Regions from separate parts of the Brevibacillus sp. Leaf182 genome, predicted to be linked through region 1. Evidence: a T-box and tRNA genes for the amino acid it is inferred to sense, from the RefSeq annotation. Region 1 holds a T-box; the other holds one or more tRNA genes.
What was found. A T-box is a leader RNA that pairs with one kind of tRNA and senses whether it is charged. The one in region 1 lies ahead of serS (serine--tRNA ligase), so its partner is inferred to be a tRNA-Ser.

Region 1 (15,259 bases):
TGAAGCTGAATATCCCTCTGATCAGTGCTGGTATGGACACCGTAACGGAGTCTGGACTTGCAATCGCCATGGCTCGCCAAGGTGGTATCGGGATTGTTCATAAAAACATGACCATCGAGCAACAAGCAAGCGAAGTAGATCGTGTAAAACGCTCTGAAAGTGGCGTTATTACCAACCCATTCTCTTTGTCCCAAGAACATACTGTCGAAGAAGCGAATGCTCTCATGGGTAAATATCGTATCTCAGGTGTTCCGATTGTCGATGCGAATCAAAAGCTGATCGGAATTCTCACCAACCGCGATCTTCGCTTTGTACATGACTTCTCCATCAAGATCAAAGAGGTTATGACCAAGGAAAACCTGGTGACGGCTCCTGTCGGTACTACACTGCAACAGGCAGAATTGATTTTGCAACAACATAAGATCGAGAAGCTCCCGTTGGTGGATGACAACAACACCCTGCGTGGACTCATTACGATTAAAGATATTGAAAAAGCCATCCAATACCCAAATGCAGCAAAAGATAACCAAGGCCGCTTGCTGTGTGGTGCTGCTGTTGGGGTATCTGCAGACACGTTCGAGCGCACAGCTGCACTGGTACAAGCTGGCGTGGACGTATTGGTGATCGATACCGCTCACGGGCATTCCAAAGGCGTAATTGAAACGGTAAAAGCCGTTCGCAAAGAATACCCAACGCTCACCATCGTCGCGGGGAACGTTGCAACTGGACAAGCTACTCGCGATTTGATCGAAGCTGGGGCATCTGTGGTGAAGGTTGGTATCGGTCCTGGTTCCATTTGTACAACTCGTGTCGTAGCAGGTATCGGTGTTCCGCAAATTACAGCGATCCACGATTGTGCACAGGTAGCGCGAGAGTACAATATTCCAATTATTGCCGACGGCGGCATTAAATACTCCGGTGATTTGCCAAAAGCAATTGGTGCAGGTGCTTCTGTGATCATGATCGGCAGTCTGTTCGCTGGTACAGAAGAAAGTCCGGGTGAATTTGAGATTTTCCAAGGTCGTCGTTTCAAGGTATATCGCGGAATGGGATCGATTGGCGCAATGAAAGCCGGCAGTAAGGACCGTTACTTCCAAGAGAACGCACAAAAGCTCGTTCCGGAAGGGATCGAAGGCCGTGTTCCTTACAAAGGCCCATTGGCGGATGTTACGTATCAGTTGATTGGTGGACTGCGTGCAGGTATGGGATACTGCGGAGCAAAGACCATCGAGGATTTGATTGAAAACTCCCAGTTCGTTCGTATTACCGGCGCTGGCTTGCGTGAGAGCCACCCGCACGATGTACAAATTACAAAAGAATCACCTAACTACTCGATTTCCTAAACGAAAAATAGTATGGAAGACCTACGTCCCCTTTCTTTTAAAAAGAGAGGGGATTTTTACTAGCTACTAACATGTGGAAATAGGAGGAATCTCGCTTCAAGCCACCATGCAAACTATGGTACACTTACAATTGTGTGCTTGTTTCATAAAAAAATAAAATCGACAGAAATAGGAGAGTGAGAGATTACATGAAGCGAAAGACATGGACAAAGCGATTGACAGGTCTGTTCCTTTCTGTCGCTGTTTTTGCTGCAGCAATGGGAGGAACGGTTTCAAAGGTGGAAGCTGCCCCTGTAGCATCTCAAGCGAATTTACAACTGGAAGCGAAGTCTGCCATTCTTGTTGAGGCATCGACGGGAAGGGTTCTCTATAGTAAAGATCCTGACGTAGCACTTCCGGTAGCTAGTATGAGTAAAATCATGTCTGAATACCTGGTTCAGGAAGCCATCAAACAAAAGAAAATTAAATGGGATGATGTTGTCCCGGTTAGTGAGTATGCTTTTTATATCGCGAAAATTTCAGATTCGTCTGGTGTGTATTTGAATTTAGGCGAATCCTTTACGGTTAAACAATTGTACGAAGCGATGGCAATCGTATCGGCCAATGACGCTACTGTACTTTTGGCTGAGAAGATCGCAGGCAGTGAGCCAGCCTTTGTTGAACTGATGAACAAAAAGGCAGCAGAGCTTGGTATGAAAAATACTTCGTTCGTCACTTCTACTGGTTTGCCAGCCAATGAGTTGGGTCCATACTCTGTTCAGACCGAACAAACAGAGAACTTGATGTCTGCTCGTGATTCAGCGATCCTTGCCCGTGCTCTGATTCACGATTTCCCGGATGCGTTGGAGGCTTCCAAAAAACCAATCTTCAGCTTCCGTACAGGTACATCGAATGAGTGGAGCAAGAAAAACTATAACTGGATGCTGCCTAGTCTGATTAGCTATTACCCAGGTGTAGATGGATTAAAAACGGGGCATACAAATGCAGCAGGTTATTGTTTTACAGGTACGGCTGTTCGCGACAACATGCGTTTGATTAGCGTTGTGATGAATGCAAGCACCGAGACAAAGCGTTTTGCTGAGACGAGAAAACTGTTTGACTACGGTTTTGGCAATTTCAAACTCACAAAACAAATGGACAAGAATGTACCAGTCAAAGGATTTGAAACAGCTCCTGTGAAAAACGGTGTAGAGGTAACTGTACCAGTTGTTACAGGCAGCGAAGTAAATATGATCACCAAAACCGGTACAGAAGCAAAATACACACCAACAGTTACCTTCCAAGAGCTAACCGCACCGATTACGCAAGGACAAGTGGTCGGTAAGATCGTTTTGAAGGAAGAAGGTACGAAGGAATCCGATTTCTTGCAGCCTGAAGACGCAGCAAAAGCAGGCGTGGATATCGTAGCAGGACAGGCAGTAGAGGAAGCCAGCTGGATTCGTCTGTTCTTCCGGAGCATCATAGAGTTTTTCAGCAATTTGTTTAGCAGTGGAACAGGAAATTAAATAACTATTGTTTTCCCCTACATCTATCGTTTACAATGGCGGTAACAGGAACCATAACACCGCATAACAGTTTCGGTTCTGACTCATGATGTAGGGGGTATTTGTAATGGTACAAGTAGGAACATCCCGCGTTAAAAGAGGTATGGCTGAAATGCAAAAAGGCGGCGTCATTATGGACGTCGTGAATGCTGAACAAGCAAAAATTGCAGAAGCAGCGGGTGCTGTTGCTGTAATGGCTTTGGAGCGTGTACCGTCTGACATTCGTGCAGCTGGTGGAGTTGCGCGTATGGCTGACCTTAGCATTGTAGAGGAAGTACTGAATGCTGTTTCGATTCCTGTTATGGCGAAAGCTCGTATCGGTCATTTTGTTGAAGCGCGTGTTCTCGAGTCTCTGGGTGTAGATTATCTCGATGAGAGTGAAGTACTCACACCAGCAGATGACTTGTACCATATCAATAAAAAAGAGTTCACTGTACCGTTTGTATGTGGCGCTCGTGATCTGGGTGAAGCTCTCCGCCGTATTGGTGAAGGTGCATCCATGATCCGCACAAAAGGTGAGCCAGGAACCGGAAACATTGTAGAGGCTGTTCGTCATATGCGCACGATGATGTCCCAAATCCGCAAAGTGCAAGCCATGTCCTACGATGAACTGATGGCGGAAGCAAAAAACCTGGGTGCCCCATACGAACTGCTTGAAGAGGTACACAAAACAGGTAAGCTGCCAGTCGTAAACTTCGCAGCAGGTGGAGTAGCAACACCAGCAGATGCTGCCCTGATGATGCAACTGGGCTCCGATGGCGTGTTTGTAGGCTCTGGTATCTTTAAATCAGAGAATCCAGAGAAGTTTGCTCGCGCGATTGTGGAAGCGACCACCCACTACACGGATTACGAACTGATTGCTCGCGTATCCAAAGGCTTGGGAACGGCAATGCCAGGAATCGAAATCTCCAAAATTCGTGAAGCTGATCGCATGCAAGAGCGCGGCTGGTAAGGTGAGTAGCATGAAAATCGGCGTACTCGCTCTACAAGGAGCTGTAGCAGAACATGTGCGACTGCTAGAAGAGGTTGGTGCCACAGCCGTCCCGGTCAAAAAAGTAGAAGAACTGGATGACCTCGACGGGCTGGTCATTCCCGGCGGAGAGAGCACCACGATTAGCAAGCTGATGCACAAGTACGGATTCATGGAGGCGGTTCAAGAGTTCGGTAAGGCGAACAAGCCGATCTTCGGAACTTGCGCAGGAGCGATCCTCCTGGCAAAACAGATTCAAGGACAAGACGATTGCCATTTAGGCTTGATGGAGATCAAAGTCGAGCGGAATGCTTTTGGTCGCCAAAAGGAGAGCTTCGAGGTCTTGATGCCTGTTGCGGGTGTGGCGGCAGATTACCCGGCAGTGTTCATCCGGGCACCGTATATCATGGAAGTGGGAGAGAACGGTCAAGTCTTGGCCAAGCACGAAGACAAGATTGTTGTCGCCCGAAGCGGTCACTATTTGGCAGCAGCCTTCCATCCAGAATTGACGGAAGATACAAGGCTGCACAAATACTTCCTCGACATGGTCAAGGAATACAGAAGCTAGCTGTTATACCGGAAGATCGGCCGTAAAAAGGCGCCGATCTTCTTTTTTTCTGTATAGATGTAGGCGGGCTGCTCTTTACAGAGGTATAGAACCTGTAGTACAGTTAACAATAATAGTATTCATGAATGAGAATGCGATGATGAGAACAAGTACTTCACAAGAGCCAGGCCTAGAGAGTCGGTGGTAGGTGCGAACCGATCCGGTTATGTGAAGGAATCCATCTCGGAGTGGCAAAGGACAACAACTTTGCCCGGAACCGTCCCGTTATGACGGAAGAGTGGGCATATGCATGAAGGATTGCTGCATGTGTCAACGAGGGTGGCAACGCGGGTATACAACACTCGTCCCTTACCAGGGGACGGGTGTTTTTTGTTTTTTTTCAATACGATTCGGAGGGATTTACACATGTTGGACGTAAAAGTATTACGCCAGGATCTAGAAGAAGTAAAACGCCGTTTGGCTCACCGCAATGAAGATATTTCTGCGTTGGATCAATTTGTGGAAGTTGATGAAAAGCGTCGCGAAGTCATCCAAGAAGCAGAAGCACTGAAAAATAAGCGTAACACGGTATCCGAGCAAGTAGCGGTTATGAAACGCAATAAGGAAAATGCAGACCATCTGATCGCTGAAATGAAAGAAGTAAATGAGCGCATCAAGGCTTTGGATGAAGAGCTGCGCCAACTGGATGAGCAGTTGGAGTTCATTTTGCTGAGCCTCCCGAACCTGCCGCATGAGAGCACACCGATCGGTACGACAGAAGACGATAACGTGATTGCCTGGACATGGGGAGAGCCACGTGCATTTGACTTCGAGATTAAGCCTCACTGGGAGCTGGCTAGCCAAGCAGGCATCCTCGATTTTGAAACGGCGGCAAAAGTAACAGGTAGCCGTTTTGTTTTCTATAAAGGCATGGGCGCACGCCTGGAGCGCGCACTGATGAATTTCATGATGGATTTGCACTCGAATGAGCATGGCTATGAAGAAGTGATTCCGCCGTATATCGTCAACCGCACGAGCATGACGGGAACGGGTCAATTGCCTAAGTTCGAAGAGGATGCGTTCAAAATCGAGGGACCAGATTACTTCCTGATTCCAACTGCAGAGGTGCCAGTCACCAATATGCATCGTGATGAGATCATGGATGGAGCGGATCTCCCTCGTTACTACACTGCTTTCAGCGCATGTTTCCGTTCGGAAGCGGGTTCTGCTGGTCGTGATACGCGTGGGTTGATTCGTCAGCATCAATTCAACAAAGTTGAGCTGGTGAAATTCGTGAAACCAGAAGAGTCTTATGACGAGCTCGACAAACTGGTGAAAAACGCTGAAACGGTGCTTCAACTGCTTGGACTGCCATACCGTGTCCTGAGCATGTGCACAGGCGATCTAGGATTTACGGCTGCGAAGAAATTCGACCTGGAAGTTTGGATTCCGAGCGGCGGCACATACCGTGAAATCTCGTCTTGCTCGAACTTTGAAGATTTCCAAGCGCGCCGTGCCAATATTCGTTTCCGTCGTGATACGAAATCGAAGCCGGAATTTGTGCATACATTGAATGGTTCTGGCTTGGCGATTGGACGTACAGTAGCAGCGATCTTGGAGAACTACCAAGAGGCAGACGGAACAATCGTGGTTCCAGAAGTTCTTCGTCCGTACATGGGCGGAGTAGAAAAGATCGCACCGAAGTAATAAGCGAGAGATTTGGAAAGCAGCTCTTGATCCATAACGGGTCAAGGGCTGTTTTATATTGTGTACTAATACAGGTGGGATTTTTCAAAAAACGTGTTGCACTGTACTAATCTCTGTTATATAATAAAAACAAATTTTAAGAATATTGTTTTAATACAGAAATGGAGGAATGGAGAATGGACTGCTATCGGTGTGAAGGAAACGGAGAACAAAATTGCCCAAAATGTGGGGGCGTTGGTCATGATGCCAACGGAGCGGCTTGCCACAATTGCTTGGGAGACGGGCATGTATGCTGCAGCCATTGCAGTGGCAGCGGGTATCAGGAGTAAGAACATTTTTTTTGCTACCACTGTTATATAATAAAAAATATTTTATCAATCTGTACCATAATAACTTTCGATTGAGGGAGGAGGAGCTGTTTTGACTACCGTACCAACGAATCCATATCCGCTGGGGGTTCAGATTTCCGGTGAGATGCACCTCGGTTATCAAGATATCCTGACACCAGAAGCAATCCAATTTGTAATGAAGCTGGAGCAAAAGTTTGGCGAAAGACGCCAGCAATTGTTGGCTAAACGCGTGGAGCGTCAATTGCAAATCGATGCAGGTCAACTGCCCGATTTTCTACAGGAAACAGCGGACATTCGAAAAGGAGATTGGACTGTTGCTCCATTGCCCAAAGATTTGCAAGACAGACGGGTGGAGATTACGGGACCTTCGGGTGACCGGAAAATGGTCATCAATGCGCTGAACTCGGGTGCTCGGCTTTTCATGGCTGATTTTGAGGACGCGAACTCACCGACCTGGGAGAACACCATCCAAGGCCAAATCAACATGAAGGATGCGGTACGCCGCAATATCTCTTACATCAGTCCACAAGGCAGATCATACACCCTCAATGAAAAAACGGCGGTTTTGATCGTGCGTCCTCGTGGCTGGCATCTTGAAGAAAAGCACATCCTCCTCGATCAAAAACCGATCTCCGGCAGCCTGCTTGACTTCGGACTTTACTTTTACCACAACGTAGATGCTCTTATCGCGAATCAGACAGCACCGTATTTCTACTTACCGAAACTGGAGAGCCATTTGGAGGCCCGCCTCTGGAACGACGTCTTCCTTTTCGCGCAGGATGAATTAAATATTCCACGCGGCACGATTCGCGCGACAGTATTGATCGAAACGATTCTCGCTGCTTTTGAGATGGATGAGATTCTGTACGAGTTGCGCGAGCATAGTGCAGGACTGAATTGTGGACGTTGGGATTACATTTTCAGCTATATCAAAAAGCTGCGGAATCAGCCTGATGTCATTACACCGGATCGTGCGCAAGTAACCATGACAGTGCCGTTCATGAAAGCATATACCACGCTGGCCGTGAAGACTTGCCATAAAAGGATGGCGCCCTGCATTGGCGGAATGGCTGCACAAATTCCGGTGAAAAATGACCCGTTACAAAATGCAGAAGCCATTGCCAAAGTGCGCGCTGACAAAGAGCGGGAAGCGTACGATGGACATGATGGGACTTGGGTTGCTCACCCTGGGCTGGTGCCGGTAGCCATGGAAGTATTCGATCGCCTGATGAGAGAGCCGAACCAAATCTGGTACAAACGTGAAGACGTAGACGTATCTGCTAAGCAACTGCTGGCAGTTCCAGAGGGCACGATTACAGAAGCGGGTGTCCGTACGAACATTAGCGTAGGCTTGCAGTACATCGAGGCTTGGTTGCGAGGCTCTGGGGCTGTGCCGATCAACAATCTGATGGAGGATGCGGCTACAGCAGAAATTTCGCGGGCTCAGGTCTGGCAATGGATGCGTCATCGTCACGGAGTCTTGCAGGACGGTAGAAAGGTGACGGAAGGTTTGGTGAAGCAATGGTTGAGTGAGGAGCTGCAAGCGATCAAGCAAGCAATCGGCCAAGAGAGATACGAAAACAGCAAGTATCCGATTGCTGGTGATCTGTTCTTGCAATTGGTAACGACAGAAGATTTCGAAGACTTCCTAACGGTACCGGGTTATCGCTATTTGTAAAAATAAAAAGAGTGGGGGAAATGAAAATGACGAAAGTAAACAAGCAAGAAGCGATTCAACAGGTGGAGCAAAGCTGGCAGGAGGAGCGTTTTCAAGGAATTACACGTCCGTATTCGGCAGAAGATGTTGTTCGTCTGCGCGGTTCCGTACAAATCGAGCATACGCTGGCTCGTCTCGGAGCAGAACGTCTGTGGGGCCTCTTGCATACCGAGCACCATATTAAAGCGTTGGGGGCTTTGACTGGGAATCAAGCGATTCAGCAGGTAAAGGCAGGATTAAAAGCGATTTATTTGAGTGGCTGGCAGGTAGCGGCCGATGCCAATCTGTCTGGTCAGATGTATCCTGATCAAAGCCTCTACCCAGCAAACAGTGTTCCCCAAGTCGTAAAAAGAATTAATCAGGCATTACAACGGGCTGATCAGATCGATCAATCAGAGGGCGGTACAGAGACGAATTGGTTTGCTCCGATCGTAGCGGACGCAGAAGCGGGCTTTGGTGGGCCACTGAACGTCTTCGAATTGATGAAGGGTATGATTGAAGCGGGCGCAGCAGGCGTTCATTTTGAAGACCAACTGGCTTCCGAGAAAAAATGCGGCCATATGGGCGGAAAGGTACTCATTCCGACGCAAGCAGCGGTACGTAATCTGATTTCCGCCCGCTTTGCGGCAGATGTAATGGGAGTTCCGACGATTATCGTGGCACGTACCGATGCCAATGGCGCTTTCTTGATTACCAGCGACATCGACGAGCAGGATAAACCATTCCTGACAGGTGAACGAACAGCAGAAGGGTTCTTCCGTCTACGCGGCGGATTGGATGCAGCGATTGCTCGTGGACTTGCGTACGCTCCGTATGCAGATTTGATCTGGTGCGAGACTTCTGAGCCGAATTTGGAGGAAGCACGCCGTTTTGCCGAAGCGATTCATGCCAAATACCCGGGCAAGCTGTTAGCCTACAATTGCTCGCCTTCTTTCAACTGGAAAAAGAAGCTGGATGAAAAGACGATTGCTCGCTTTCAGGAAGAGATCGGCGAGATGGGCTACAAGTTCCAATTTGTCACGCTTGCTGGCTTCCACTCCCTGAATTACAGCATGTTTGAACTGGCGCGCGGCTATCGTGACCGCGGAATGGCTGCCTACTCGGAATTGCAGCAGGCTGAGTTCGCTAGCGAGGTACATGGTTATACGGCTACTCGTCATCAGCGTGAAGTGGGTACCGGATATTTCGATGAGGTTGCGCAAGTTATCTCGGGCGGCAATTCCTCTACGACTGCACTCAGCGGGTCAACGGAAGAGGAGCAATTTGCTCACAACTAAAGAGGAAAAACGAAGGACGAGGTGGTTCTCTGGTATTCAGAGAGCCACTTTTTGCGTTCACTTCTATTTTTCATAGAGTCTTAATAGCTTTTTAACAACGCATTTATATCAGTTTCATTTTGGTTGTTTACGATTAGATTAGAAAAAACCAAAAGATCAAACACAAATAAAAACGAAAAGGGGCCTTAAAGATGAGAGGGAACCAGTTAAGCTGGAAACGAACCGTTGTTGTCATGACATCTGTTTTTCTGCTTGCGGGATGTGCCACCGAGACGAAATCAGGCACTTCTCTGGATACGTCGCAATTGACCCTGGATCAAATCGTAGAAAAAGCGAAGCAGGAGGGAGAAGTCAACTCCGTGGGTATGCCGGATACGTGGGCAAACTGGGGAGAGACCTGGAGCAATCTCGGAAAGGAATACGGCTTGAAGCATACCGACTCCGACATGTCGAGCGCAGAAGAATTGGCTAAGTTTGAAGCAGAAAAAGAAGACGCCACAGCAGACATCGGTGACGTAGGCATCGCTTTCGGACCGTTGGCCAAGCAAAAAGGGCTGACGCTGCCTTACAAAACCTCCTACTGGAACGACATTCCCGACTGGGCAAAAGATGATGAAGGACATTGGTTGCTAGGCTATACCGGAACACTGGCTTTCATCACAGACAAGACAAAGGTGCAAAATCCTCCCAAGACCTGGGCAGATTTGAAAAACGGAAACTACAAGATCGCAATCGGTGATGTCATGAAAGCGAATCAGGCACAGTTTGCCGTTCTGGCCGCCGCTTATGCGAATGGGGGAGATGAGAAAAATATTCAGCCCGGCATTGACTTTTTCGCTGAGTTGGCAAAAAACAAGCGGCTTAGTACCAGCGATCCGAGTCTTGCCAATCTAGAAAAAGGTGAAATCGAAGTCGCAATCCTGTGGGACTTCAACGCGCTCGGGTATCGGGACAAAATCGATAAAAACCGCTTTGATGTCCTCATCCCGGAGGAAGCATCAGTCAGCAGCGGGTACGCTACGGTTATCAACAAGTACGCCAAGCACCCACACGCTGCCATGCTGGCTCGTGAATACATCCTCTCCGACGCTGGACAGTCCAATTTGGCTCGGGGCTATGCACGACCGATTCGCGCCAACGCCAAGCTGGATGAATCCGCTAAAGCCATGCTGCTCCCCGATGAAATGTATAAAAACGCACGTCCGGTGGGCGATTTGACTGCTTGGGAAGAGACAGCTAAAAAATTGCCGCAGCTATGGCAAGAGAAGGTGTTAATCCATGTGCGCTAGCAAGCTCGCGATGATTGTGCTCGACGGATTGAGATTTGACACAGCTATCTCGCACATGGGGTACCTGCATCACCTGGTCGAATACGGCATTGCAGCCCGCTTTCAGGTACGATCGGAATTGCCCAGTCTCTCTCGTCCTTTGTATGAGGTTCTTTTAACGGGAACCCCTGTTTGGAAAAACGGCATTTCCAGCAATCAGACGGTTCGGCTTTCGCATCAGGAGAGTCTCTTTCACCTGACGCGGAAAAACGGGATGTCCAACGCTGCTGCGGCTTATGGCTGGGTAAGCGAGCTTTATAACAAGGCCCCATTCAATCCGTTTCACGACCGAATCCAATTGAACACCGACAAGCCGATCCAAAACGGGATGTTCTACTGGGAGGATCACTATCCGGATACACACTTGTTTGCTGACGCCAACTTTTTGTTGAATGGTTACAATCCGGATTTTCTTTACGTCCACTCCATGAACATCGACGATGATGGCCACAAGCATACGGCCGATTCCGCACACTATCGAAATCGCGTTCTGGCGGCAGATTCGATACTGGCAAATGTACTTCCAGCGTGGATTGATGCGGGTTATCAAATCATCGTGACAGCGGATCACGGGATGACAGCCGATGGAAATCATGGCGGCACTTCTAGCGCTGACCGGGACGTCCCCCTGTTTGTCATCAGCAACCTGATCTCTCCGGGTATTCGCGAGGAGGCAATCCCGCAATTGCAGGTGGCTCCGCTTGCCTGCCATTTGCTCGGGATCTCCCCCTCGAAAGAGATGCAGCCATTGAACGTATGAGGGCTGAGTAAGACGTCTCCCTAAGGGGGCGTCTTTTCCTCTAAGAAAGGAGCTTTTGCATGAAACGATTTGTCAGTATGTTTTGGATAACGACGATTCCGTTCTTTGCAATGATCGCTCTGTTTCTTCTCGTCCCGTTGCTTTCCATGATTGGAGGGAGCTTTCAGGCCGAGGGAGGCGGCGGTTTTACCATGAGTCACTATCGTGAAATTTTTTCAAATCCATATTACTTGCAGGCTTTTGAGAACAGCGTGCTCATCTCGTTCCTGTCTGCTCTCATTGGAATCGTCGTTGCTGTTTTCGCTGCCTATGCGATTACCCGTTTCCCACAGTCTCTGCAACAGCGAGTGCTTGTCATTACCAATCTAACCTCCAATTTTGCAGGGATTCCGCTCGCTTTTGCCTTCATTGTCCTGTTGGGAAACAGTGGATTGTTTGTTTTGCTCGCGAAGCAACTGGGGATTGATTTTGGACAGTCCTTTACTCTGTATTCGTGGAGCGGCTTGACGCTTGTCTATATTTATTTTCAACTGCCCCTGGCGGTAATGCTTTTGTATCCCCTGTACAACGCCATTCAGAAGCAATGGATGGAAGCGGCCGAGCTGCTTGGGGCAAGTCCATGGAAGTTTTGGCTGAGAATCGGTTTTCCGGTACTGCTTCCAGGCATCGTCGGTACATTCAGCATTCTGTTTGCCAATGCAATGGGTGCCTACGCTTCTGCCTACGCGCTCACCGGGAGCAACTACAATCTGGTGCCCATTCGGATTGGTGCGCTAGTATCTGGCGACATTTTTGCCAGACCCGAGCTGGGTAGCGCACTCGCTGTACTACTTGGCCTGACGCTTGCCGCCGCCCTGCTCGTGAACGAGTGGCTGACGCGGAAGATTCGGAGGGATTTGTCTTGAAGCGGATCAGTTTGCCATCCTTGTCGTTTGCGTTGGTCATGCTGTATTTGTTTTTGCCTGTAGCGGCTACCATCCTGTACTCATTGGCAACCGAGTGGAACAGCACGGTTTTGCCGGAAGGACTCACAGGAAAATGGTTCGCGGAGCTGTATGCTGATCCCCGATTCTTGCAGGCATTCGGGCGTTCTTTTCTGCTCAGCTTTCTGACGACTGTCGTTGCCGTCGTCGTTATTGTTCCTGCTGTATTCTCCATTATCGTCTACGCTCCCCGGATGGAGAGGCTGGTTCAGATTTTGGTGATGCTGACCTATGCCGTTCCGGGTGTCATTATGGCGGTCGGATTGATCCGTACTTATTCAGGAAATGGGATTCCAATGGTCATCATCACAGCCGGGGCGTATCTGGTCGGATTGCTTCCGTATCTTTATCAGGGAACGCGCAACAGCTTGCTTGCCATGCAGGCACGTTCGTTGATGGAGGCAGCCGAGCTACTGGGTGCGAGCCACTGGCAGGCATTCGTACGGATTATCGTTCCGAATATCATGTCTGGAATTTTCGTGTCCTCGCTCTTGTCGTTCTCTATTTTGTTCGGTGAATTCGTATTGATTAACATCCTGGTGGGAGGAAGATACGAAACCCTGCAGATGTATCTGTACGCCAAGCTATCGTCAAGTGGACATGTCGCCAGCGCGATTACGGTCACTTATTTTGTCCTGATGGCTATTATCACTGGCCTGGTTGTAAAATTCACGCGCCGAAGCTTCGCACGCAAGGAGGTCCCCTGATGAGTTACGTCCAAATCGAACACTTGTCCAAAACCTTTCACGGTCAACATGTGCTGCAGCAACTCGATCTTGCAATTGAAAAAGGCGAGCTGGTTACCTTACTTGGTCCTAGCGGATGTGGCAAAAGCACGCTGTTACGCATTCTCAGTGGTTTGACGGCTCCTGATACGGGCACGATCTTCATTGACGGAAAAGATGTGACGGACGTGTCGCCAAAAGACAGGCAGATCGGCATGGTGTTCCAATCGTATGCGCTTTTCCCCAATCTTACGGTCAGTCAAAACATTGCCTTTGGTCTGGAAATGAACAAAATCTCCAAAACGGAGATTCGGCTGCGTGTCCAGGAAATGATTGAGCTGGTGGGATTGGTGGGAAAGGAGCAGGCTTACCCACGTGAATTGTCTGGCGGTCAGCAGCAGCGTGTGGCACTCGCCCGTTCTCTGGTCACAAGGCCAAAAGTGCTTTTGCTCGATGAGCCGCTTAGTGCGCTTGATGCCCAGATTCGAAAAAATTTGCAAAAGCAGCTACGTACCATCCAACGTGAATTAAACATGACGACTGTGCTGGTGACTCACGATCAGGAAGAAGCCATGGCTGTCAGTGACCGCATCTACATCATGAATGGTGGACGGATCGTTCAGCACGGCAGTCCTAAAGAGATTTACACGCAACCTCGTTCTGAATTTGTTGCTCGCTTCATTGGCAATTACAACGTGCTGACTGCCGAGCAGCTTAACCGAATCACGCCAAAACTGTCTCATCCGGCAGTTGAACGTTTCGCAATCCGTCCTGAGACGTTTCGCGAACAGCCTCTGGATGGGGAGGACATCTGTTTGACCGGGAATATCGCTCAGGTAACCATGCTCGGCAACATTACCCGTTACGAGCTGAACATTGGCGATGTTCCTGTACTGGTGGACACTCTTCACCTGTCCTTCGAGCAGGAGCAGATAGGCACAACAAAAACATTGTATGTAAGTCCCAAGGATGTGATTCCGCTTTATGACACTATTGCCTGAAGAACGACAGCAAGTGATTCTCGATGAATTGAACCGCTACGGTAAAATTCAGGTGATGAGTCTGGCAAAAACCCTGGCAGTAACACCGGAGACAATACGACGTGATCTGGACCAGTTGGAACAGCAACGTTTGTTAAAGCGAGTGTACGGAGGAGCCATCCCTTATCATTTGGCGAAACGCGAGCCGCACTTTGAAAAGAAACAGGCGATCCAACAGACCGCAAAAACGAAAATCGGGCAAATCGCGGCAGAACTTTTGTCTGACGGGGATACCATCGCGCTCGATGTCGGGACGACAACACTGGAATTGGCACGTGCTATAAAGGGACTCAACCAATTAACGATTGTAACGAATTCGCTTCCCGCTGCTTCTTTACTAAACGAGCTGTTGGAAGCCAATCAATTCAACGGTCAGGTCATTATGCTGGGGGGGCTGACTCATCCGGCCCAGAAATCGGTTGCCGGGGCGTTTACCTGTGAGCTACTCTCTCGTTTTCATTTTGATAAAGCTTTTATTTCCTGTGGAGGAATGACGGCTGATGGCTTCACCGACTATGACATGGAAGAAACGCTGTGCTCGACCATGATGGTACAGCGGGCGGAGCAAGTCTATGTATTAGGAGATACATCGAAGATCGGCCAAACGCAATTTTTTCGTATTTGCGGCTGGCAGGATGTCAGCGCGGTTGTTTGTGACCAGCCGATGCCGGATGAATGGCTATCGTCTGGCATGCAAACTACCTGGATAAGCGAACATCCGGAAAGGAGAGACTTCACATGCTGATCGACTATCATCTTCATCTGGAAGAAGGGCCTTTTTCATTGCGTTGGCTCGACCGTACTAATGTGGCCCTCGACCACTTTTATCCGTTGACTGAACCTCGACATACCCGTGCTTGGCTGCTGAATAGTCTTGCGCGATTAAATAACCGCATGTCATTGGGGGCATACGACCCGTCCTGGATCGATCTGTATTTACGTGAAGCGTTAAACAAAGGCTTGAAGGA
Region 2 (15,259 bases), on a different contig from region 1:
CATTCTCTTGCTCAAATGGGGGCAACAGTTGAATCGCCCTCTTCAGTAGTTCTTCTGCCCGAACGCCTTGTACGCTGTCGAGATGAACGCGTGCTTGCCCTTCCAGCCCGCGGCACAATCCGATTTGATCTTGCTTGTGTTCACATTGTTTCATAAATTGCTCATAAGAAGAAAAGGCCTTCGCATATAGACAGCGATAGCGTTCTACTTCACCTTGATAAAACAACAGCCAATGCTGTTCGCACTTGATGCTATCTGGTAACAGTGTTATCCACTCGTATAAAAAGTCCAGCTTCCCTGCTTGCAGCAATCTTTCCGATGCTTGGCACAACCATTCACCCAGCACCCCCCACTGCTCGACGAGACGCAACCGCCCAAAAGCTTTTGCCTCGTCCCCTTTACGTCTGTACCATCCTGCGGCCTTGTGATTGACATGCACGTATGTCGCTTGGTTCGCAGCCAGCTTGCTAGATAGGAGGCGCTGGAAAAGCGGATGAAAGGAATAATGAGATCCTGCATGGACATGAAGAAAAAGATTACAACGCTGTGCTTCCAGCAGATACTCAATGCATCCTTCCCCGAGTATTTGCTTGCAATCCTCCAGATCGAATTGTTCGAGAACCGCTGCCTCCATCAAGAAGCGCTGCATACCTGCATCTAGCTGTGTCCAGACTTCCACTTCCAGCAAATGCAACAATCGCGATAACTCACGCAGACTGTCAGAAACCGTCTGCCCCCTCGTTACCATTTCCCCAAAAGTGCGAAGCGCCATCACCCAGCCTTGTGCCACTTCTTCCACTCGGCCCCAATCGTCTTCGGATAGCGTGATGTCGTATTGATCAGAATAAAAGGCTTCACTCTCCTCCAGCGTAAAAGAAAGGTCATTTGTTGTAAGTTCGAGACACTCTCCTCTTGCGGACAACAAGTCGAGATTGGACCATTTCGGTCGAGCGCGCGTTAAGATGACCAGCTTGACCTTTTGTGGAAGAGCCTCGGCTAACCGTTGAACAAATCGATCGACGTCACTCCCACTATTAATTCGTTGGTAATGGTCCAAAACAAGTATGTGGTCCACCTGGAGCTGTACACATTCCCCGACGAACCAGTCGACCAGTACCTTACTGTCTATGGAAGGCACCGGACTTTGCTCTGTGATACGTATAAGCTGCTCTCGTAATACCTGACCAAAATCAGAATGAACCTGACGAACACTTTCGACAAGACAGATGACAAACGCAAGAAGAGCATCGTCTCCATCCTGGATGGTATACCAGGACGCAGCCAGTGCTTCATCATGTAGAAATGTAGCCAGTGATGTCGTTTTGCCATAGCCTGTCCCTGCATGAATGAGACAAAGCTGCGTATATTTCAACAGGCGCATTTTTTTTGCCAATGCAGGTCGCCGTAAGACATATGGCTTCTGTCCTGGAGGAGTTATTTTGGATATAGGGATGTGGATTGGAATCATAAAATGTGCACTCCTTGCCGTTCTCCTGCTCTTCTTTGACTATTTCCCCATTTCTAACTATTCTCCTGCCATTTAGCCCTTAATCGACAAAAAGCCCACCCGGGAGTCCAGGTGGTGCTCTTTCAATCCACTAAATTATATCCAATGACTGAATAGCCAATATCATTTAACAGGACTTGGAATTCTTCGTCACTGATGTGCTCTCCGTTCGTAATTCGTGAATGCAAATTTGCGATTCGGTCATAAACTGCTCGATTGGTAGACACGTACAAAATGTTGAAGCGTGTTTCTGCCTGTAAGCGTGATCTCATCCGATCCACAACACGTTTATGCAGCGAATCTGGATGTCCATTATCGACTCGCACAATTTTCCCAGGCGTATACGGGATCGACGGCCGCGGATTGACTTCGTCTGGTTTTGGTGTATCGACTGGCAGCACACCTACAATCAAGTTATCCTTGTAGGCCAACACCTTGATATCGGTTACACCGGGCAGCTTTTCCGCATGTCCTTCCAAGCGCGTCACGAGTTGCGGCTCTCGCTGATGAACCATCTTTTGGCTAATCATGGCTGCCGGTCCTTTGTCCCTAGCGACGTTATCGTTCTGGATGTTAATCCCGAGAGATTCAAATTTGGCCTTATTTCCGTTCTGATCTTCGGTGCCCTGTTCTTTGTTAGGCGAACACCCTGTCAGCAAGCCGGCAAACAGGAGCACAGCAATGATACTCCCACTCATTCGTCTCACAACAAAAACACCTCCTTGCACTTAGTGTGATGTGCAGGAGGTGTTCTTACTCAGGAAGTAGCTGCCTTAATTCGTCTTTTTGAAGTCCCCTTCAAACGTATCCTTTTTGCCGCCTTTTTCAGCATTGAGCGTGTAACTTCTGATTCCATCATTCGTGGATTGGTAAAACTCAAAAGTACCTTCAGCAGTTACTTCAACTTCGTATGTTTTGTCTTCCAACGTTACGGTAACCTCTGTTCCAGGTTCTACTTTACCGACGATTTGGTAAACTCCCAAATTGGCTAAAGAAAAAGTCTTACCTTCAACACTTTCCTTGTCAATAAATGCAACCTGCTCAGGCTTTTTCTCGTCTGTTGCTGGTTTCGTCGGATCTTTTGGTTTTTCCTGTTGTCCGGCTTGATTAGGGTTCACATTATCCGCAATCAAAACGGTTTGCGTTTTTGGATCCCAATCTACTTTGTAACTCAGCGCTTCTGCAATAAAACGAACAGGTACTACAGTACGCTTGTTCACAATCTGTGCAGGCACGTCCAGGTTGATCGTTTGTCCATTTTTCTTGGCAATTTTTTGTGTAACGACCAGTCTGATGTTATCTTTCCCTTTATTAATGGTTACGGTACGAGTAGCTTCGTTCCATTGCACTTCAAAACCAAGGTTTTCTGCAATCGGACGAATCGGAACCAGTGTACGCCCCTGGCTTATAATAGGTGCTTGGTCAGGAAACGCGATTTGTTTTTTATTGTACTCCACTTTAACAGCATTCTGTACGGCTTTAGGCGCTACAGATGCAGGTGCTGCCGCTGCAGAAAATGCTGCCATCGGTACCAGGGCAATCGCTAGCAGTAATGAGGTTACTTTTTTAAGCAAAACATTCACTCCATTTCCAAAAAGGTTCACACGATTCTTAATCTACTATAGGATGAGGGCTGTTTCAAGAATTTCCTGTAGTCTTCCTTTTAAAAGATCGTTCTTTCCTAGTAGTTCCCTCTTTTACGTTACTTTTTCCTCCTCCTTTTGACCTAATTTCAAATTGTTACAAAAATGCAACCATCTTGCTTTCCAAAAACGTTACAATAGACAAGAAGCGACAGTATTTTATCTTGAAAGAGGCAATGAATGATGAACAAATTTCTCCCTTTCCTCATCCTGGCACTTATCTTAACTTTAATTCCTCCAGTAGGAAGCTCCGCCAATACGACTGCCATTCAATTGGGAAGTGATGTACTGTTCAATCAGTTCCACCATCTCATTGAAGGCAAAAAAGTCGGGTTAATTACGAATCAAACAGGTCTGAACAGTCAAATGGTTAGCACGATCGACATACTACGACGTGATCGTTCTGTCCATTTAACCACTCTGTATGCACCTGAGCATGGCCTCGACGGAAAAACGGTCGCAGGAAAACAAGTAACGAGCTTTGTTCATCCCGTCTACGCTATACCGGTCTACGGCTTGTCTGGATCAACTCGCAAGCCGACACCAGAAATGCTGAAAGACATTGATGTACTTCTCGTCGATTTACAGGATATCGGATCGAGAACCTACACATACATATCTACCTTGCAATACGCCATGATAGCTGCAAAGGAACAAGGAAAAGAAGTAATGGTACTGGATCGACCGAATCCTCTCGGCGGAACAATTGTCGAGGGTCCTGTCGTTGAACTGCCTTACCGCTCCTTTATCGGAGTGGATACCCTCCCGCTTGCACATGGCATGACCATCGGAGAGCTGGCATTGTTTTTCAATCGTACCATTGGCGTAGATCTTACCGTCATTCCCATGCAAGGGTATACACGCAACATGATTTATCAACAGACAGGTTTGGCCTGGATTCCGAGTTCTCCGCATATCCCTAACTTGACCTCGGTTTTCGGGTATATGGCAACTGGTTTGGGTGAGGGTACTCCTATTCGCCAAGGCGACCATTTTACCTGGATCGGGGCAGAGGGTTTAGATTCGCACAAGTACGCCGATCTGTTAAATGGAAGTCTTCTACCGGGCGTCATCTTTATTCCTGAGAATAAAGGAACGGCCGGGGGCGTACGCCTTCAAATCAACGATCCACATCAGTTTAATCCGGTAAAAACAGGTATTTACGCGCTTGCTTATGCCAAGCAATTGAAGCCATTCCCTATACCAAAAAGTACGAGTACGCAAATCTCCATGTTCGACAAGGTGATGGGTACCAGCAAAATCGGTCTGCTTCTCGAACAAGGCAAATCCCCACAGGAGATTGTTTCTTCCTATGAAGCGGATCTTAAGAAATTTGTAGAGCTCCGACAAAAATATTTGATCTATGGCGATGAACCGTTAATCCCGATACAGCCGATTCAACAGAAACAACCAAAGCAACCAGAACAACCGAAACCATCCAAGCCAGGAAAGCCAGAAACACCGACTCCAACGCAGCCTGGTAAGCATAATGGAACAGCCAATCAGACGAAGAAGCCTGAACCAGCTACAAAACCGGTCCCTCAGACACCGAAGTCTTCTGAGAAGATCGCTTATTTAACCTTTGACGATGGACCCTCTCCTGTAACTCCACGCGTTTTGGATACGCTGAAAACGCATCAGGTCAAAGCCACCTTCTTTATTGTAGGCCGTGAGGTAGCCGGTCATGAGGCCATTCTCAAAAGGATTGTAGCCGAAGGTCATGCGGTGGGAGGACATTCGTATTCCCATAATTATCAGCTTGTTTACAAAAACATGGAGAGCTTTTTTGCAGACGTAGAAAAAGGAAGTCAAATGATTGAAAAAGTAACCGGCGTAAAACCAACAGTATTCCGCTATCCAGGTGGCAGCACGAATACAGTCAGTTTGAAATATCAAGATCCCAAACGGTATAACAAGCAGCACACAGTCATGCAGGCGATCAAAGCAGAGTCGCAACAACGTGGCTATACGTTTATCGACTGGAATGTAACAAACGGCGATGCAAGAAGCAACAAATACACAGCCGCTCAAGCACTGGCAAATATAAAGCAGCAAGTAAAGTCACAAAAAGAAATCGTCGTCTTGATGCATGATTCCAGCACAAAGTCGCCAACAGCTGAAGCTCTCCCAGAAATCATTTCGTACTTGAAACAAAAAGGTTATCGTTTTGAAGTCATTCAAGCCGATCGTCCGACTGTTTCCAACGTAAAATAATCTCAGCAGCAAATAAACCCGCTCCATAACAGAGCGGGTTTTGCTGTTCTTTGACCTTGTGATGACTGGCTAAGTCGTCATCGTTTCGTATCGGAGGCGCAGCTCTCTTTTCAAAATTTTGCCGCTCGGGTTTCTTGGAAGATTGTCAGCAATCACTACATATTTGGGTGCTTTGAAGGAGGAAAGACGATCTTTGCAAAAAGCAAGCATCTCGTCAGCAGTCAGTAACTCACCTGCTTTTGGTACAACGACAGCCGTCACTGCTTCGATCCAGTACGGATGTGGAACTCCGATCACTGCGACCTCAGATACTTTCGGATGTTGATAAATAAGCTCCTCAACCTCTCTGCTTGCTACGTTCTCTCCCCCCGATTTAATCATATCCTTTTTCCGATCAACAACGGTGATATAGCCTTCGTCATCCATGATGCCCAAATCCCCGCTGTGAAACCACCCTCCCTGGAAGGCAGCCTGTGTCTTTTCCTCATCACGGAAATAACCCAGCATCGCATGGCTGGTCCTGTGAACAATCTCACCAACACTCCCACGAGAGACTTCTTTTCCCTCATCATCGACGATTTTCGTTTCCACATTTAACGCTGGCTTGCCTGCAGAGCCTGCTTTTCTCATTTGATCCTTTGGTGGCAAAACAGTTGCTAATGGCGCCACTTCCGTCTGCCCGTAAAAATTGTAAAACTGGGCGTTGGGGAGGCGTTGACCAAGTTCTTTTAACACTTCTACCGGCATGATTGCTGCACCGTAATAGCACTTTTGCAAAGAACTCAAATTACGCGCGGCAAAATCGGGAGAACGCAGCAAAGCAATCCACACGGTTGGCGGGCAAAACAACTGAGTAGCCTTGTACGCCTCTACCGTTTGCAACATCAACGCAGGGGTTGCCTGGTCCAAAATAATTCCGCTCCCACCTAGGTACACGTACGGTCCCAAAAAGCAATGAAGCTGCGCACTATGGAACAAGGGAAGGGCGTGAACAGCCACATCATCCTGCGTCATCCCGCCTTCGATAATCGTGCTGACATATTCGGAGATGATGCTTTTATGAGTGAGCATAACGCCCTTTGGCTTTGATTCCGTTCCACTGGTATACAAAATTTGCACAACATCTTCATCCGCTATGTCTATTTCAGGCTCATGGTCGTCTGCCGCTTCAATCAGCGTGCGAAAAGGCAACCATTCTCCTGTTTGTACTGCTGGTTTGGACACGAGGCAAAGCAGCTTGGGGGAAATTCCAGCTAATTGGAGTCCGTCTTGAGCGAGCTGCAGGAATTCGGGCGCTACGAAGCACGCACTCACTTCCGCATGACCGAAAATATAGGCGACATCTTCCTTATTCAACATGAAGTTGATTGGCACCATGATGACTCCTGCTTTCGCTAGCCCAAAGTTCAGAATCGCAAAATCCATCGAGTTGCGTGACAGCACTGCTACCCGCTCCCCTTTTTGCAAGCCTTTTGAAAGAAGCGTACGAGCCGTCTTATTTGCAAGCTGATCAAGCTGCGTGTAGGTCAATACTTCTTCTTCAAAGTACAGGGCAGGCTTGTCAGGATTTCGCCTACGACTTCTTCGCAAAATATCGCCAAGTGTATTTCTACGAACTCTTTGCGCTTCGAGCATGCAAATTCCCCCATCACTTATAGTCTCATCTCCATTATATAATAATTTTCTTTATTTTCTGATATTTTTCTCGACCATAAAAAAGACTCCAGCTTCTCAACTGGAGTCGGTTCATTTGTATTTATGGCGGAGGGAGCAGGATTCGAACCCGCGTGAGCTTGCACTCTAACGGTTTTCAAGACCGCCCCGTTATGACCACTTCGGTATCCCTCCGTATTGCAACAATACTTACTATATCACAGCTCTACTATTTTTTGCAAGAGCCCGGATTTGTTTCCTTTATCGTTTGATGGCAACGAGTTTCAATTCCGTCATTTCTTCTATCGCGTATTTGACCCCTTCCCGACCCAGTCCGCTTTCCTTTACGCCACCGTAGGGCATATGGTCCGCGCGAAAAGTCGGAATGTCATTTACCATCACACCACCCACACGCAGCTCTTCTGCGGCTTCCAGAGCCAATGACAGATTGTTGGTATAGACACCAGCCTGTAGTCCATAGCGTGAGTCATTGACCAGCGTAATGCCTTCCCGGACGGACTCCACTGGATTAATCAGAACGACAGGACCAAATACTTCCTGACAAGATACTTTTGCATCTGTCGGAACACCCGTCAACACCGTAGGTTGGAGCATCCGATCCACGATCTGTCCCCCACACTCCAAACGTGCCCCCTGCTCGAGCGCCTCATGAATCCACTCCATCGCACGTTCTGTTTCGCGTGGATGGATCATGGCGGAATAGTCCGCGTCCTCAGAGAGCGAATCACCACCGCGAAGTGCTCGTGTTTGTTCAACAAAACGTTGGACGAAATCTTGATAGATCTCTTTGACCACATAAATTCTTTGCACAGAGATACATACCTGCCCAGAGTAGGCGAAGGCACCGAAAACGCATCGGGGAATTACTTCATTCAGTTGCACATCACGATCAACGATCACTGCCGAATTCGATCCCAGCTCGAGCGTGACTCTTTTCATACCCGCTCGATTGCGTATATCCAGCCCAACACTTGGGCTCCCTGTAAACGTCACCGCCCTGACTCTCGGGTCAGACACGATTTTATCGCCAACACTCGCACCACTGCCTGTGATCACATTGAGCGCTCCTGCTGGCACACCAGCTTGCTCTGCGAGCTCTGCAAGAAATAATGCACTAAGCGGTGTCTGTGATGCAGGCTTGAGAACAACGGTATTGCCAGCAGCGAGAGCAGGTCCGACCTTATGGGCAACGAGATTCATCGGAAAATTATAGGGCGTAATTGCTCCGATGACTCCCAGTGGTTCACGCACGGTATAAGCCAAGCGTCCCTCTCCCCCGATAGCTGCATCGAGTGGTACAGTTTCTCCGTGAAGGCGTTTGGCTTCCTCTGCCGCGAACTTATACGTCTGAATCGTTCGAATCACTTCACCGCGGGCTGTTTTAATTGGTTTTCCCGCTTCTATTGCGATGATCCGCGCCGCTTCCTCCAATCGTTCATTCATCAAGATCGAGATTTTTTCAAGCAGGAAGGCGCGTTGATAGGCAGGAAGGCGACGCATGACGGCAGTCGCTCCGTGGGCCGCAGCAATTGCTTTTTCAACCAATGATGAGTCTGCTTGCGAAATTTGTGCAATCTCATGTCCCGTACAGGGTGAGAATAGCGGTGCATGAGCAGTAGCTGGCACCCACTCTCCCCCGATAAAGCACGTTTTTTTCATCGGCATATCCCCACTCTCATGGATTGGCGTTCATCTTCCAATCATTCTCCCTCATACGCGTGCCTTCCTGTCTCGATTTTGAAATATTTGGATATCTCTTTTACTCTTTCACACTTTCAGCCACACCGCACCATTCGAGTAACGTAAGCGCAAAGATCTCAGCACAACGGAATACCTCATCCAAAACGATGTATTCATTCGGGTAGTGTGCAACCTGTGTGACTCCAGGTCCAACAACAATCGCTGGCGTATTGGCCAAAGCAGTCAACAAACCGCCATCTGTTCCCCAAGGCGATGCTTCCACAGTGGCACGCTCTCCTGTCACAGCTTCAAACTGCGCTTGCAAAATATCCATCAGCGGATGATCGAGCTCCACTGCTCCCGGAACCCAGCGAGCTCCGAACCACTCCAGCTCAACAGGCTGTTCTGCAAACCACGGGTCGACCTCTGCCAGCTTTTTGAGTGCTGCTGCCATTTCGGCTTTGGCATCGTCCATCTGTTCTCCTGGGGCAACTCCCATCCTTCCTTCCAGCTTGACGAGGTCAGCTACAGACGAAGGCCACTTGCCACCCTCAATTACCCCTAGATTAATCGGGATCGGAATGGGCAGCTTGGCGTAGAGCGGATCATCGAGTCGATCGTTACGCTCTTTTTCTAATTGGCCAATTGCTTGAACCACGAGCATGCTCTTTTCGATGGCGCTGACTCCCTCGTAGCGAGTACCTCCGTGAGCAGAACGCCCTTTGACGGTCAATCTGAACCACATGGAGCCTTGCTGCTTCGGAAAAATTTTCATATTGGTCGGCTCTGGAATCAGGGCAGCATCCGCTTTATACCCGCGAATGATCGTCGCCAATGTGCCTGCACCGCCGCTTTCTTCTTCTACGACGCTCTGAAAAATGACGTCGCCTTTCAGTTGCACACCCAACTTCTGTAGAACCTGAATCGCCAACAGCGAAGATAAATTTCCACCCTTCATGTCGGTTGCTCCGCGTCCGTACAGCTTGCCGTCCTCAACCTTCCCGCTAAACGGATCATCGCTCCACTGTGCCAGATCGCCCGCGGGCACTACATCCACGTGTCCGTTTAGAATGATGGAGCGCCCATCCCCTTGCCCCTTCCACACACCGACGACATTCGGGCTGCCTTCAAAGGTAGTACGTGGGGAGACAAAATATGGATGTGACACCAGCTCTTCGCCTTCCATGACCCATAAGTCAACGTCCAACCCCATCTGCCCCAAAAGCTCTGCAATACTTTGCTGGATAGATTGCTCTTCTCCTTGTACACTCGGGCTTTTTACCCATTGCTGCAGCAGTTGAACAGCAGCCTCGCGATCTTTTTCCAATTGCTCCCGTATAAGCACCTGCCAGTTTGCCATGTTTTTCCCCCGTTCCATGGTTTTTGTCTTTGCTTAGCGGAAAACGCCAACCTCTCCGTCCATCTTGAGTTCGGCTTCCGTTGCTCCAATTACGTCAGCGACACTGTATGGATACATGACTTCTCGCAGATACAAACCATCTGGCATGACCTCCATTACTGCCATGTCTGTGATGATCAAATCCGCAGCTTTTGTCGCGGTTAACGGCAGGGAGCATTCTCGAACGATTTTCGAACGTCCGTTTTTATCTAGATGCGTGGTCACAACCATGACCTTCTTGGCCTTTTGTGCCAGCTCCATGGCTCCTCCCATGCCTGGGACACGTTTGCCTGGAACGATCCAGTTGGCAATGTCACCATTTTGGCTGACTTCCAGGACTCCTAAAATCGTCATGTCCAATAGCCCACGGCGGATGATGGCAAAAGCAGTCGCACTGTCAAAAAAGGATGCCCCTGTGGCGAGCGTGACTGGAAAACCGCCCGCATTGCAAAGCATGGCATTCTCCTCGCCTTTCGCAGGGCTTGGCCCTGTACCGAGAATGCCGTTCTCCGCGTGAAACATGACGCGTTTTTCAGATGGGATAAAATCCGCAACCAACGTTGGAATGCCGATTCCCAGGTTAATAATCATGCCGTCTTCTACTTCCAATGCTGCGCGGCGGGCAATACGTTCACGATAGCTCTCTGTTTCTTTTACTTCTCCCATGCCCATTGCCAGTTCACCCCTTCACTTTGGACGATAAAGTTCACGAAAACGCCCGGGGTGACGATTTCTTCCGGGTCGATCATGCCTACCTCTACTATCTCATCCGCTTCCACGATGGTAATGTCGCCTGCCATCGCCACTAACGGATTGAAATTGCGTGCACTTGTATCAAACACCAAATTGCCGAAGCGATCCGCTTTTTTCGCATGTACGATAGCCACTTCAGCAGTGATCGGTGTCTCCAATAGATATTCTTTTCCATCCAGAACGACCTTCTGTTTCCCTTTTTCCGCGATCGTCCCGATGCCGACATCTGATAGAATGCCTCCCAGACCGACTCCACCTGCCCGTACACGCTCTGCAAGTATCCCCTGCGGGCAGAACTCTACTTCTAGCTCTCCAGCCGTCATTTGGGCCCCTGCGTTCGGATTTGAGCCAATGTGGGAAGCTATCACTTTTTTGACGCGCTTTTCGGTCACCAGCTTGCCAATTCCGATATGCGGAAAAGCAGTATCGTTACTGATCAGCGTCAGATCACGCACGCCTTTATCCAAAATCCCCTGAATCAAAGTAGGCGGGTTGCCTACCCCACCGAAGCCCCCTGCCAACAGCGTCATCCCATCATGAAAATGGGTGAGCGCTTCGGACAGGGAGACGACCTTTTCAAATCGGTTTGTCATCCTCGTTCCTCCTTCTCTATCCGATCAGTGCCTTGTCTTGGAGCTCTTGCTGAACAGCTATCACTGCTTCTTTCAGCAGAGATATCAGCTCATCGATTTGCTCTGTAGTAATGGTCAGTGGAGGTGAGATGATGACAGCGTCTCCTGCCACTCCTTCGATTCCGCCCATTGCCGGATAAATAAGCAAGCCTTTTTCAAATGCTTTTTCAATGACCTTCACGCCTACTCCTTGGGAAAGCGCAAACGGCTCTTTTGTCTGCTTGTTTTTCACAAATTCCAGCGCGCACAGCATGCCAAGTCCGCGTGCATCTCCGATCAACGGGAGCTCGTCAGCCAGTTCTTTTAGGCGGGCAAGCAAATAGGCACCTTGTTCTCTTGCTTTGTCGACTAGCTGATGCTTCTCCACATAGTCAAGGACAGCCAGAGAAACAGCAGCAGATTGTGGATTGGCGCTATACGTATGTCCTGCCATAATCGAGCCGCTGCCTTTTGTAATGGTCTCTATGATTTCGTCCGAGACAATCGTAGCAGCCATAGGTGTGTAACCGGCACTCATACCTTTGCCCAATGTCATCAGGTCAGGTACGACGCCCCAATGGTCGATCCCAAACGCTTTCCCCGTGCGACCTACCCCTGTCATCACTTCGTCTGCGATAAATAGAACCTCATATTTGTCACAAATCTCGCGAATGCGTTGGAAGTAACCATCTGGCGGCACGACCGCTCCACCAGAAGCCCCGATGACAGGCTCAGCGATGAATGCCGCTACCTGCTCAGGTCCGACGCGCAAAATCGCGGTCTCCAGCTCGTTTGCACACGCAAGCGCATATGATTCGAGGGACATGTCTTCTGGTTTGCGATACGGATATGGTCCTGTGATCGCCGGATAGTCAGCCAATAATGGGGTGAATCGCTTTCTGCGCAAGACGTGTCCAGACATCGAAAGAGCACCCATCGTAATCCCGTGATAGCTCATCCAGCGGGAGATAATCCGGTTTTTTGTTGGCCTTCCTTTTTCCTGCCAGTATTGAATCGCGATTTTTTGTGCCGTCTCCGTTGCTTCCGAACCGCTGCTGACAAAAAACGTCCAGTTCAGTGAGCCCGGTGCCCACTCAGCCAGCTTTGTAGCCAGCTTCTCCACAGCATCACTGCTAAAATGCGAGCGGTATACGAAGGAGACCTCCTTGGCTTGCGCATACATCGCCTCAGCCACTTCTTCTACACCGTGACCAATGCTTGCCGTCACCGCTCCACTGGAACCGTCGATGTAACGATTCCCCTCTTTATCGTAAAGATAGATGCCTTTTCCGTGAGAAATAACCGGATACTCTTTGCCCAATTCAGGCTTGATTACATAGCTTTTCGTCATTTTCGTCGCCACCTCGCTTATTCTCTACCTCTATCCTAGCTGACCTGCACGCAAGAGCCATCCTACGTGCTGGCAAAAAAACATGGTAAAGAGACAAAATCTTTTGTACATTTTGTATAAGAGAACCTTTACCGAGGCTTTTGGAGGAGATACCTGATGACCATCACGATAAGAGAAGCGCTGCAACTGCCGGACATGGTTCACACCAGGCTAATCGCAGGAGCAGGCGGACTGGACAATCCGATTCGTTGGGTGACAATTGTCGAGGTGCTGGAGGATACGAGTCGCTTGCAGGAAGGCGAATTTTTGATTACAACCGGCTTTGGGCTTGCTGAACACACGGAAAAGCTCGCTTCTTTTATTCCTTCGTTGGCGAAGCAAAAGCTGAGTGGTGTTGCGATTCATACGGGCTTTTATTTACGGGAAATTCCCGAGACGTTTTTGACTTTGGCAGATCACTATCAACTTCCATTGATTGAAATTCCCACGGAGATAAACTTTTCAACCATAACAAAAGCCATCTTGCAGCCGATCATGAATCGGCAATTTGAAACCCTGGCTTATTCCTCAGCAATTCATAACCGAATGATTGATGCTGCCCTATCCAAAGGAGGCCTTCCCGCCATCGCTGGCGAGCTCGCTGCACTTACCGGAGGCGCCGTGTCGCTCATCGATGCATTAGGCTTTGAAGTCACGCAGCATGGCAGCTCGGAAGCACTGCCGCATGATCAGTCCCAGGAAATCGCGCATCGTGTACCGATTCGGGCCAATCGCGAGCATTTTGGCACGTTGACATTAACGAAGCCCGAGCACGCCTGGAAAGAGCTCGATGACGTCGCTCTACAGCATGCCTCTACCTTATGTGCTCTCGAATATGTAAAGGAAAGGGCAGTAGCCGCAACGGAATGGCGGTTAAAAGGGGATTTTGTGGAGGAACTCCTAAACGGACAGCAAATGACCCATACGGAGCTGGAGAGCCGTTGTCGCATGCTGGGCTACCCGCTTGCTGGACATCATCTCTGTGTCGCTGTTCGTGTAGAGGTAGCCGATCAAACGATGCTCGGAGACATGCATCAAAGTGTCATTACGTTGATGCGGAGGCTTAGCGACCGTCATCAGCGCTCTTATTTGCTGCGTGAGCGGCCACATTGCCTCTTGTTTATTTTGCTGGATGATCAGACGAGCCTGCGCTTATTAGAACAGCTCACTTCCCGCTGGAGAGGGCTTCATCCTTCACTTGACCTACAAATCGCCTTGAGCAATCCCTGTGAGCAATTGCCAAACGTCGTCAGTGCCTCCGAAGAAGCGATGTTTGCTCTACAAGCGTACCCACTGTTGGCCCAATCCCCGCAAATTTTGCGTTACCGGGATATGCAGGGCTATCAGTTTTTGTTTCCGTACCATCGTGAAAAAGAAAGCTTGCTCCGCCTGTGGAACCCATTGCTGGAACCATTAATTCGCTATGATACGAAATACAATCAACAGCTTCTCGAAACACTTGAAGTGTATTTGGCCCAGAATGGAAACGGTCTACAGACCTCGCAAGCCTTGTATATCCATCGACACACGCTCAAGTACCGGTTGACCCAAATTGAAGAAAAAACAGGCTACCGCCTGGAGGATGCTCATCAACGCTGGCAGCTTCAGTTGGCCCTGATGGCCCGTCGTCTGCAACAGCAGTTGTATCCTCCAAACAGGTAGCCCGTTATTCCCTCGTCGGGCGAAGTGGTTTAACCCATATATTCATGTCTTCATAGCCTGAAAAGATCGTACAATTGTTAATCAGCCGTCCGCGGTATGCATAGCCCATTTTGGCAGCCGTCACATTCATTCCTGCCGATTGTGCCCGAGTCAAGGTGTACAAAAAGTAAATCCCCGCCTCCTCCATCCTTTGTTCCAGCGCGATAAACAGCGGTTGGAGGAGACCTTTCCCCGCATGATCTGGATGGGTTGCACAATCCGTCATCTCGGCTGAACCAAATCGTTCGGAGACTTCAGCTGACGCAGCACATGCAATCTTGCCTTCAAATTCAACGACATAGTAGATGGTACCTTCTTGCATGGTTTTGCGAATGTAGGACGGATCGTTCATCGGTGTAGGATACGTCGCGAATATCAGTCCATACAAACACGCCAATTCCTTCGTGTCTGCATCCGTTGCTTCACGCAGGTGGTATCCCTCAGGTAATGATTTCTCTATCGTACTCCCCGCTTTTGACAGGCTCAACGTAAGAATTTCCTCGGCAAGTTTTTCTGCACCAGAGGTAGCCCGCTCTTTCGTCAGGTAGCAGGTGAGCATCTGTGCGTTTTCCCCTTGAAAAAAACCATCGATGGTTCCCTCTAGCTCGTAACCCAGGGATTGCCATTGCGTAATATCTTGTTTCTTCCCGTACACAATGACTTTTGTTGCCTCTGACTTTTCGGCTA

Region 2: it encodes a tRNA-Ser, which carries the amino acid that the T-box ahead of serS (serine--tRNA ligase) is inferred to sense. The anticodon was not compared.

Annotation. Positions count from the first base shown of each region.
Region 1 is NZ_LMPN02000010.1:1,492-16,750, forward strand. Features, by position in the region: gene guaB (IMP dehydrogenase) at 1-1,343, shown strand, start outside; gene ASG16_RS00910 (D-alanyl-D-alanine carboxypeptidase family protein) at 1,532-2,848, shown strand; gene pdxS (pyridoxal 5'-phosphate synthase lyase subunit PdxS) at 2,955-3,839, shown strand; gene pdxT (pyridoxal 5'-phosphate synthase glutaminase subunit PdxT) at 3,850-4,425, shown strand; T-box leader at 4,553-4,777, shown strand; gene serS (serine--tRNA ligase) at 4,831-6,111, shown strand; gene aceB (malate synthase A) at 6,532-8,139, shown strand; gene aceA (isocitrate lyase) at 8,166-9,455, shown strand; gene ASG16_RS00945 (ABC transporter substrate-binding protein) at 9,647-10,744, shown strand; gene ASG16_RS00950 (alkaline phosphatase family protein) at 10,734-11,543, shown strand; gene ASG16_RS00955 (ABC transporter permease) at 11,603-12,448, shown strand; gene ASG16_RS00960 (ABC transporter permease) at 12,445-13,233, shown strand; gene ASG16_RS00965 (ABC transporter ATP-binding protein) at 13,233-14,252, shown strand; gene ASG16_RS00970 (DeoR/GlpR family DNA-binding transcription regulator) at 14,236-15,036, shown strand; gene ASG16_RS00975 (histidinol phosphate phosphatase domain-containing protein) at 15,030-15,259, shown strand, end outside.
Region 2 is NZ_LMPN02000032.1:109,085-124,343, forward strand. Features, by position in the region: gene ASG16_RS23750 (AfsR/SARP family transcriptional regulator) at 1-1,468, opposite strand, end outside; gene ASG16_RS23755 (YhcN/YlaJ family sporulation lipoprotein) at 1,591-2,205, opposite strand; gene ASG16_RS23760 (copper amine oxidase N-terminal domain-containing protein) at 2,281-3,111, opposite strand; gene ASG16_RS23765 (exo-beta-N-acetylmuramidase NamZ domain-containing protein) at 3,334-5,364, shown strand; gene ASG16_RS23770 (acyl-CoA synthetase) at 5,434-6,999, opposite strand; tRNA gene ASG16_RS23775 (tRNA-Ser) at 7,124-7,212, opposite strand; gene ASG16_RS23780 (aldehyde dehydrogenase family protein) at 7,279-8,697, opposite strand; gene ASG16_RS23785 (peptidase) at 8,798-10,078, opposite strand; gene ASG16_RS23790 (3-oxoacid CoA-transferase subunit B) at 10,112-10,789, opposite strand; gene ASG16_RS23795 (3-oxoacid CoA-transferase subunit A) at 10,771-11,463, opposite strand; gene ASG16_RS23800 (aspartate aminotransferase family protein) at 11,480-12,832, opposite strand; gene ASG16_RS23805 (PucR family transcriptional regulator) at 12,989-14,533, shown strand; gene ablB (putative beta-lysine N-acetyltransferase) at 14,538-15,259, opposite strand, start outside.